4 regions of the Pantoea sp. X-Soil-YNGN-775 genome follow, and region 4 is predicted to be linked to each of the others. Evidence: predicted binding sites of a transcription regulator. Region 4 holds the regulator's gene; each other region holds the start of a gene.
The links. The regulator sigma-54, encoded in region 4, starts transcription at its own class of promoters, with help from an activator protein. The targets are predictions, from matches to a motif close to GTTGGCACANNTTTCGCTNT.
Positions count from the first base shown of each region.

Region 1 (2,206 bases), 430 kb from region 4:
AATGCCGCACCGCGGTTCTGCCAGGTAATGCCGGTGCCCGGCAGCACCACGCCGCTGCCAAATTCGTGATAAATACTCTGGATAAACGACACGGCCAGGCCGCTGCTGTCCATCACGCCCATCCAGACGGTATCGCCCGGACCCCGCCCGTTTCCCCAGGGGGCCGCCTGGCGATCGTCGATCTGACTGGCGAGCGTGGCGAGATGATCGCTGTCGAGCAGCGCCTGTAAATCTTCGGTAACGTGGCGCGGATCGGTGATGTGTTTGTCGCGCAGCGCGAAGGCTTTTTTGGTGGCTTCCACGATACGGTGTACGGTCTGCGCTTCACTGGCGTCAGCCATATCCAGCGCGTCGGTGATGCCAAGGATCGCCAGCGACACCATGCCCTGAGTCGGCGGCGTCATATTCCAGATATCGCCTTCGCTGTGTGAAAGATGCAGCGGAGTACAGCGGCGGGCGCGCTGCTGTTGCAGATCCTCCAGGGTGATCGGCATGCCCAGCGCTGACATCTCGCTGGCCAGATGGCGCGCCAGCGGGCCGCGATAAAAGCTGTCAAGCCCCTGCTCCGTCAGCTGACACAGCGTTTGCGCCAGCGCCGGCTGGGTAAAGCGGCTGCCCGGCTGCGGCACATCGCCATCAGGCATAAAGGTGGCGGCAAAGCCGGGCTGATGCTGTAACTCGTTGCGGAAGGTCGCCGTGGCGGCCGCCTGTGAAGCGGTCACCGGAATGCCATCGGCCGCATAGCGAATGGCATCGCGCAGCAGACGTGCCAGCGGCAGCGGGGCAGTTCCCAGTTCCGCGCCCAGCTGCAACGCCTCCTGCCAGCCGCTGACCGTACCGGCGACGGTTAACGCCGCTTTCGGGCCGCGGTGCGGGATCTGTTGATGATCGCCGTAGAAATCGAAGTGGGCCAGCGATCCGGCTGCACCGCTGGCATCAATCGCGACAGGATCGCCGCCTGGCGGCATAATCAGCCAGAAGCCATCGCCACCGAGGCCATTCATGTGTGGATAGACCACGGCGATAGTTGATGCCGCCGCCACCATCGCTTCAATGGCGTTGCCGCCGTCACGCAGCACCGCCAGCGCACTTTCGCTGGCCAGATGGTGCGGCGTCACCGCCATCCCCTGTGGGGCCATATTGCTTTGAATCATGCTTTTCTCATTCTGTTATCGGGTGACAGAACGGTATACAAAGCAAGAGCTGTTCCAGTTTTCATTCCGGCCGCGGTTGCAGCCGCGTTAACCTGGCGCAAATTATGCTAGCTTCAGCTGAAACAAAAGTTACAGGACCTGTTATGCAACAGCTTGATGAACGACTCAGAAGCCACTATTCCCAGCTCTCACCGCAGGAGCAACGGATTGCCGACTTTGTTTTTGACCATTTTGACGACCTGATCAGCTACAACAGCGCCGAGCTGGCGCGGCTCAGCGGCGTTTCGAAAGCCACCGTCAGCCGGTTGTTCAAACGTCTGGGCTATGAGAAGTACAAAGAGATGCGTGATGAGCTGCGCACCCTGCGTCAGAGCGGCATGCCGCTAACCGATAACCGCGATGCGGTGCAGGGCAACACCTTACTGTCACGGCACTACAAGCAGGAGATGGCTAACCTGACGCAGTGGGTTAATAGTCTGGATGCGCAGCATTTCGGTGAGGTAATCCAGCAGCTGGCGCAGGCGAAACGTGTTTTTATTATCGGCATGCGTAATGCCTATCCGGTGGCACTGCACCTGCGTCAGCAGCTGATGCAGGCGCGGCCACAGGTGCATATTCTGCCGCAGCCAGGCCAGACGCTGGCCGAAGAGCTGGTGGATATCACGCCGGACGACATGGTCGTGGTAATGGCGTTCCGCCGCCGTACCCGGATGATTCGTCCGCTGATGCAACAGCTACAAACCGCCGGCATCCCGCTGCTGGCGCTGTGTGAGCCGCAGGCGCAAACAGTGATTGCGCTGGCACGCTGGCAGCTCTGCGCGCCGCTCGACAGCGTCTCGGCTTTCGACAGCTACGCCTCGGCAATGAGCCTGATCAACCTGATCGCCAACGCGCTGCTGCATGAAATGCTGGCGCAGGGCCGTCAGCGTATTCATCAGATCGCCGATCTTTACCAGCAGTTTGACGAACTGGAGCACCGCTAACAGGCACCGTTTTGGTGCCTTGCCCTATTTTAGTACAGCCTGTTCCACCAGCCTTTCGCGGCTTATCAG
Region 1 covers NZ_AP035945.1:851,420-853,625, forward strand. Annotated here, with positions in the region: gene AC6I8I_RS03820 (gamma-glutamyltransferase family protein) at 1-1,154, opposite strand, end outside; gene hpxU (MurR/RpiR family transcriptional regulator HpxU) at 1,298-2,137, shown strand.
Region 1: the regulator sigma-54 is predicted to act here: its motif matches at 1,194-1,213, upstream of AC6I8I_RS03820 (gamma-glutamyltransferase family protein).

Region 2 (2,206 bases), 580 kb from region 4:
GCGGCGGGGGATCGCCATGGTGCAGCAGGATCCGGTGGTGCTGGCGGATACGCTACTGGCTAACGTCCGGCTCGGCCGCGACATCAGCGAACAGGCGGTCTGGACGGTGCTGGAGCAGGTGCAGCTGGCCCCTCTGGCGCGCGCATTGCCTGACGGCATTCACACCCGGCTCGGCGAGCAGGGCAACAATCTGTCAGTGGGTCAAAAGCAGCTGCTGGCGCTGGCGCGGGTTCTGGTCGATCTGCCGCAGGTGATGATCCTCGACGAGGCGACAGCCAATATCGACTCGGGCACCGAGCAGGCGATTCAGCAAACGCTGCGAACCCTTCGCCAGCACAGTACGCTGGTGGTGATTGCGCACCGACTCTCAACCATTACCGAAGCCGATAACATCCTGGTGCTGCATCGTGGCAGGGTGGTCGAGCAGGGGAATCACGCGCAATTACTGGCGCCGCAGGGCCGTTACTGGCAGATGTATCAGCTGCAGCAGGTAGGCGATGATCTGGCGACGGGCATCCCCTTAACAACCGCAGGCTGAGTTGCACCTTTTTTGCGCGGTTTTATCAGAATAATCTGTATAAATGCACGCCTTTGATGCCTGGCGCACCAAAGGAGTGCATTCGCTTTTCTGGCGGTGCGCCATTCTCTGCGCTGCTGACTGATCCCCGACAAAACACGCCTTGCCCCGTCTCGCCTCGTTGATTGATTCCACGGTTTTTTTATTTATGGCACAGGCTTTGCTTAGATCCCTGCGTGTCCGTGAGACTCACTCATTTAATCGCTGGAGGGGATCCAATGAAGCTGGTTACCGTCGTAATTAAGCCATTCAAGCTGGAGGATGTGCGTGAAGCGTTATCTTCTATCGGCATTCAGGGGCTGACCGTCTCCGAAGTAAAAGGTTTTGGTCGTCAGAAAGGCCATGCGGAGCTGTACCGTGGCGCAGAATACAGCGTGAACTTCCTGCCTAAAGTCAAAATTGACATCGCCATCGCTGACGATCAGTTAGACGAAGTGGTGGATGTCATCAGCAAAGCGGCTTACACCGGCAAAATTGGCGACGGTAAAATTTTCGTGGCTGAACTGCAGCGCGTCATTCGTATTCGTACCGGCGAGACCGACGAAGCCGCTCTGTAATTAAGACTCAGTACTGTGATGGGATGGAAAAAATGAATAAAGTTTTCGCTAAGTTGGGCCTCACCAGCCTGGCACTGTTACCATCGCTCGCGATGGCTGCACCTGCCGTTGCGGACAAGGCTGATAACGCATTTATGATGATTTGCACCGCGCTGGTGCTGTTTATGTCAATTCCAGGTATTGCGCTGTTTTACGGCGGATTGATTCGCGGCAAGAACGTTCTCTCGATGCTGACGCAGGTGGCGGTCACCTTCTCACTGGTCTGCGTATTGTGGATGGTTTACGGCTATTCACTGGCCTTCAGTGAAGGTAACGCCTTCTTTGGTGGCTTCGGCTGGGCGATGCTGAAAAACATCCAGCTGACCGCAGTAATGGGCAGCTTCTACCAGTATATCCACGTTGCCTTCCAGGCGTCGTTTGCCTGTATCACCGTCGGCCTGATTGTCGGTGCCATCGCTGAACGTATCCGCTTCTCTGCCGTGCTGATTTTTGTCGGCGTTTGGCTGACTCTGGCCTATCTGCCTATCGCACACATGGTGTGGGCGGGCGGCTTCCTGGCTCAGGATGGCGCGCTGGACTTCGCTGGCGGCACCGTGGTGCACATCAATGCCGCCGTTGCCGGACTGGTTGGTGCTTATCTGGTTGGCAAACGTGCTGGCTTCGGCAAAGAGGCGTTCAAACCGCATAATCTGCCTATGGTCTTCACCGGTACCGCCATCCTCTATGTCGGCTGGTTCGGTTTCAACGCCGGTTCTGCCTCGGCGGCTAACGAAATTGCGGCGCTGGCGTTCCTGAATACCGTTGTCGCCACTGCAGGCGCGGTGCTGTCATGGACCTTTGGTGAGTGGGCGGTACGCGGTAAACCTTCACTGCTGGGCGCCTGTTCTGGCTTTATTGCCGGCCTGGTGGCTATCACCCCAGCCTGTGGTTACGTCGGCGTCGGCGGGGCGTTGATTATTGGTCTGGTGGGTGGACTGGCCGGACTGTGGGGCGTCACCACTCTGAAGAAATGGCTGCGGGTGGACGATCCCTGCGATGTGTTTGGCGTGCACGGCGTCTGCGGCATCGTGGG
Region 2 covers NZ_AP035945.1:998,344-1,000,549, forward strand. Annotated here, with positions in the region: gene AC6I8I_RS04530 (SmdB family multidrug efflux ABC transporter permease/ATP-binding protein) at 1-538, shown strand, start outside; gene glnK (P-II family nitrogen regulator) at 796-1,134, shown strand; gene amtB (ammonium transporter AmtB) at 1,167-2,206, shown strand, end outside.
Region 2: the regulator sigma-54 is predicted to act here: its motif matches at 725-744, upstream of glnK (P-II family nitrogen regulator).

Region 3 (2,206 bases), 460 kb from region 4:
TCAGAGATATTCAGCTCGCCCAGACCGGTGATGGCGATGATGTCGCCCGCTTCAGCCAGGTCGCTGTCGATACGCTCCAGACCCAGGTGAGTCAGCACTTTACCGACTTTACCGTTACGGGTTTTGCCTTCGCTATCGATAATGGTGACCTGCTGGTTAGGCTTCACTTTACCGCGCTTGATACGGCCGATACCGATAACACCCAGGTAGTTGTTGTAGTCCAGCTGCGAGATTTGCATCTGCAGTGGCGCTTCAGCTTCAACCTGTGGTGGAGAAACGTGGTCAACAATCGCCTGATACAGCGGGGTCATATCGTCCGCCATATCGGTGTGCTCCAGACCTGCAATACCATTCAGCGCCGAGGCGAAAATGATAGGGAAGTCGAGCTGCTCGTCGGTCGCGTCGAGGTTAACGAACAGGTCAAATACCTGATCCACAACCCAGTCCGGACGCGCGCCAGGACGGTCAACTTTATTGATAACCACGATCGGCTTCAGACCATGCGCGAACGCTTTTTTGGTCACGAAGCGAGTTTGCGGCATAGGGCCATCCATCGCATCTACAACCAGCAGCACCGAGTCCACCATGGACATGACGCGCTCAACTTCACCACCGAAGTCGGCGTGTCCTGGGGTATCAACGATGTTGATACGGTAGTCATTCCACTTAATGGCGGTGTTTTTTGCGAGGATGGTAATCCCACGCTCTTTCTCCAAATCATTGGAGTCCATCACGCGCTCGGTTGCTTCGGTACGGGCATCAAAAGTACCGGATTGTTGCAGCAGTTTGTCAACCAGGGTGGTCTTTCCATGGTCAACGTGCGCGATGATGGCGATGTTACGCAAATTTTCGATCACAGCTTTGCCTCAGGCATTAGAAATAGCGCGCTATTGTACACGGATTAAGCGGAAGACTGAACACGATCACACTTTTCACTGAAAGTTTATTGCATTGCCGCAAATTTGCCCTGTTCCCGGTGCAGAAAATGCACTAAGTTGGGCTATTGCACCACTTTGGTGCCTGACGAACGCACAAAAGCACCACGATGGTGCATGAAGACTATCGTGGTGCAGCGCCCGCAGGACAAAAAGGGGCATCACAGGGCGATTTAACCGCCACGGATAAAGTTGGCACAGAATTCGCTTTATCTCTTTTAAGCGCAAACGCCAGTCAGACGACGGTTGAAGAGCGTGCCGGAATAGCCAGGTCAGGGATGGCAGTAGTCAGAAACGCATTCCCGGCAACGACGTTCCCTCACCATGTAGACAATGACCATTTCCAGGAGAGTTGAGTATGTCCGCTGAACACGTTCTCTCGATGATGAACGAGCATGAAGTTAAGTTTGTTGACCTGCGTTTTACCGATACCAAAGGTAAAGAACAGCACGTTACTATCCCTGCTCACCAGGTTAACGCTGACTTCTTCGAAGAAGGCAAAATGTTCGATGGCTCCTCCATCGGTGGCTGGAAAGGCATTAACGAATCAGACATGGTGCTGATGCCTGACGCTACCACGGCGGTCATGGATCCTTTCTTTGAAGATTCTACGCTGATCATCCGTTGTGACATTCTCGAGCCAGGCACCATGCAGGGCTACGATCGTGACCCACGCTCAATTGCCAAGCGCGCTGAAGATTTCCTGCGTTCTTCCGGCATCGCTGACACCGTGCTGTTTGGGCCAGAGCCTGAATTCTTCCTGTTCGATGACATCCGTTTCGGTTCATCGACTTCCGGTTCACACGTTGCTATCGACGATATCGAAGCAGCCTGGAACACCGGCAAAGAGTACGAAGGCGGTAACAAAGGTCACCGTCCAGGTCTGAAAGGCGGCTACTTCCCGGTGCCACCGGTTGACTCATCACAGGACATCCGTTCTGCCATGTGTCTGACTATGGAGCAGATGGGTCTGGTGGTTGAAGCGCATCACCACGAAGTGGCGACCGCGGGTCAGAACGAAGTGGCAACCCGCTTCAACACCATGACCAAGAAAGCCGATGAAATTCAGATCTACAAATATGTCGTGCACAACGTGGCTCACGCCTATGGCAAAACGGCAACCTTTATGCCGAAGCCAATGTTTGGCGACAACGGTTCAGGTATGCACTGCCATATGTCACTGTCTAAAGGTGGCCAGAACCTGTTCTCCGGTGACAAATACGGCGGCCTGTCTGAAATGGCGCTGTTCTACATCGGCGGTATCATCAAGC
Region 3 covers NZ_AP035945.1:4,195,235-4,197,440, forward strand. Annotated here, with positions in the region: gene typA (ribosome-dependent GTPase TypA) at 1-857, opposite strand, end outside; gene glnA (glutamate--ammonia ligase) at 1,294-2,206, shown strand, end outside.
Region 3: the regulator sigma-54 is predicted to act here: its motif matches at 1,127-1,146, upstream of glnA (glutamate--ammonia ligase).

Region 4 (2,206 bases):
GTGTTAGATCGTTGTTCATTATCGTTTCACTTGCGAGTTAACCTGGCCATTTACCCGCAGCGTATCATGATGCTGGCGGTAAATGGCGCTTGCTTAGATGACAAAACGGGGCGGATTATCCGCCCCATCCTGTCGGCTCTGCGCGGCAGGCGCGCGTAGCTAGCGTGAAGGTTAGTGTTTTTTCAGTTTATCTTTGTGTTTGGTCAGCTGACGGGTGAGCTTGTCGATCAACCCGTCAATCGCCGCATACATATCTTCCGCTTCGGACGTGGCGTGCAGCTCGCCACCGTTTATGTGCAGCGTTGCGTCAGCCACCTGAGTAACCTTCTCCACCTTCAGCACAATATAAACCTGATTGATATGTTCGAAATAGTGTTCCAGTTTGGCAAATTTACCGCTGACGAAATCGCGCAGTGGTGCGGTGATTTCAACATTTTGCCCGGTAAGGTTCAGCTGCATAGGTCTTCCTTCTCATTTCTGTCAAACCAGCTGTTTGCGCTGGTTCGATGGCGGGATGGATAAAGACTCGCGGTATTTGGCGACGGTACGACGTGCCACCATGATCCCTTGATCAGATAACATGGAGGTAAGTTTACTGTCGCTCAAGGGTTTGGCTGGATTTTCCGCCGAGATTAATTTTTTCACCAGCGCGCGGATGGCCGTCGATGAGGCTTCGCCGCCACCTTCGGTATTCACGTGACTGGAGAAAAAGTACTTCAGTTCAAAAATACCACGCGGACTGTGCAGATACTTTTGCGTGGTCACGCGGGAAATGGTCGATTCGTGCATCTCAACCGCCTGGGCGATATCGGCCAGCACCATCGGCCGCATAAACTCCTCGCCCTGTTCAAAGAAAGCCTGCTGCTGCTCGACAATACAGCGTGTCACTTTCAGCAGCGTATCGTTGCGGCTTTCCAGACTTTTAATCAACCAGCGCGCTTCCTGCAGATTGCTGCGAATGAACTGGCTGTCGCTGTCGTTACGCGTCGCCCCGCTCATGGCGGCATACTGCTGATTGATCTTGAGGCGCGGAACGCTGTCAGCGTTTAGCTCAACCGTCCAGCGGCTGCCGACTTTACGCACCAGTACGTCGGGAATCACATATTCCGGTTCGCCGGTATTAATTGACTGACCCGGGCGCGGGTCCAGCGACTGAATTAAGGTCATCGCCTCTTTCAGCACCTCTTCTTTGAGGCGCGTCACCCGCATCAGGCTGCGAAAATCGTGGTTGGCCAGCAGGTCCAGATGTTCGCTGACGATCAGCCGGGCTTCCGTTAGCATCGGCGTTTCGGGCGCATATTGCGACAGCTGCACCAGCAGACAGTCACGCAGATCGCGTGCACCGACGCCAATCGGATCAAAGCGCTGAATACGTTTCAGCACCGCTTCCACTTCATCGGCCTCAAGCTCATCGTTGCCAATGCTGTCGAGGATCTCGTCAAGCGAAACGGTGAGGTATCCGGTTTCGTCGATCGCATCAACAATCGAGGTGGCAATGGCGCGGTCAGTATCGCTAAACGGCGTCAGCTCAACCTGCCACATCAGGTAATCCTGCAGCGACTGGGTTGTTTCGCCCTGATAAACCGGTAACTCATCATCCTGATAATCGGTCCCGGTACCGGATGGTGTGCCAGCGGTGTAGATTTCATCCCAGGTGGCGTCCAGCGGCAGCTCGTCAGGCATCTCTTTCTGCTCAAGCGCTTCACGGGTATCCAGCGCTTCGCCTTCGGGAGCCTCACGAGAGTCGATTTCATCATGCAGATCGGTTTGTTCAAGCAGCGGATTACTTTCCAGTGCCAGCTGTAACTCTTGCTGGAGTTCAAGCGTAGAGAGTTGCAGCAGACGAATCGCCTGCTGCAACTGCGGTGTCATCGCCAGCTGTTGGCTGAGCCTGAGTTGCAAACCTTGCTTCATAGACAGGATGGTAGTTCCCAGGTAAACATCAGTATTTACGACACCTTATCAGAGTCTGAACTCTTCACCCAAATAAACCCGCTTAACCTGCTCATCTGCCAGAATTTCATTCGGCGTACCGTGCGCGATCAGGTGGCCCTGACTGACAATATACGCCCGTTCGCACACCGCTAAGGTTTCGCGCACGTTATGGTCGGTGATCAGCACGCCAAGGCCGCTGTCACGCAAATGTTCGATGATTTTCTTGATGTCGATGACCGAGATGGGGTCAACGCCCGCAAACGGTTCATCC
Region 4 covers NZ_AP035945.1:418,670-420,875, forward strand. Annotated here, with positions in the region: gene ptsN (PTS IIA-like nitrogen regulatory protein PtsN) at 1-19, opposite strand, end outside; gene hpf (ribosome hibernation promoting factor) at 172-459, opposite strand; gene rpoN (RNA polymerase factor sigma-54) at 481-1,914, opposite strand; gene lptB (LPS export ABC transporter ATP-binding protein) at 1,963-2,206, opposite strand, start outside.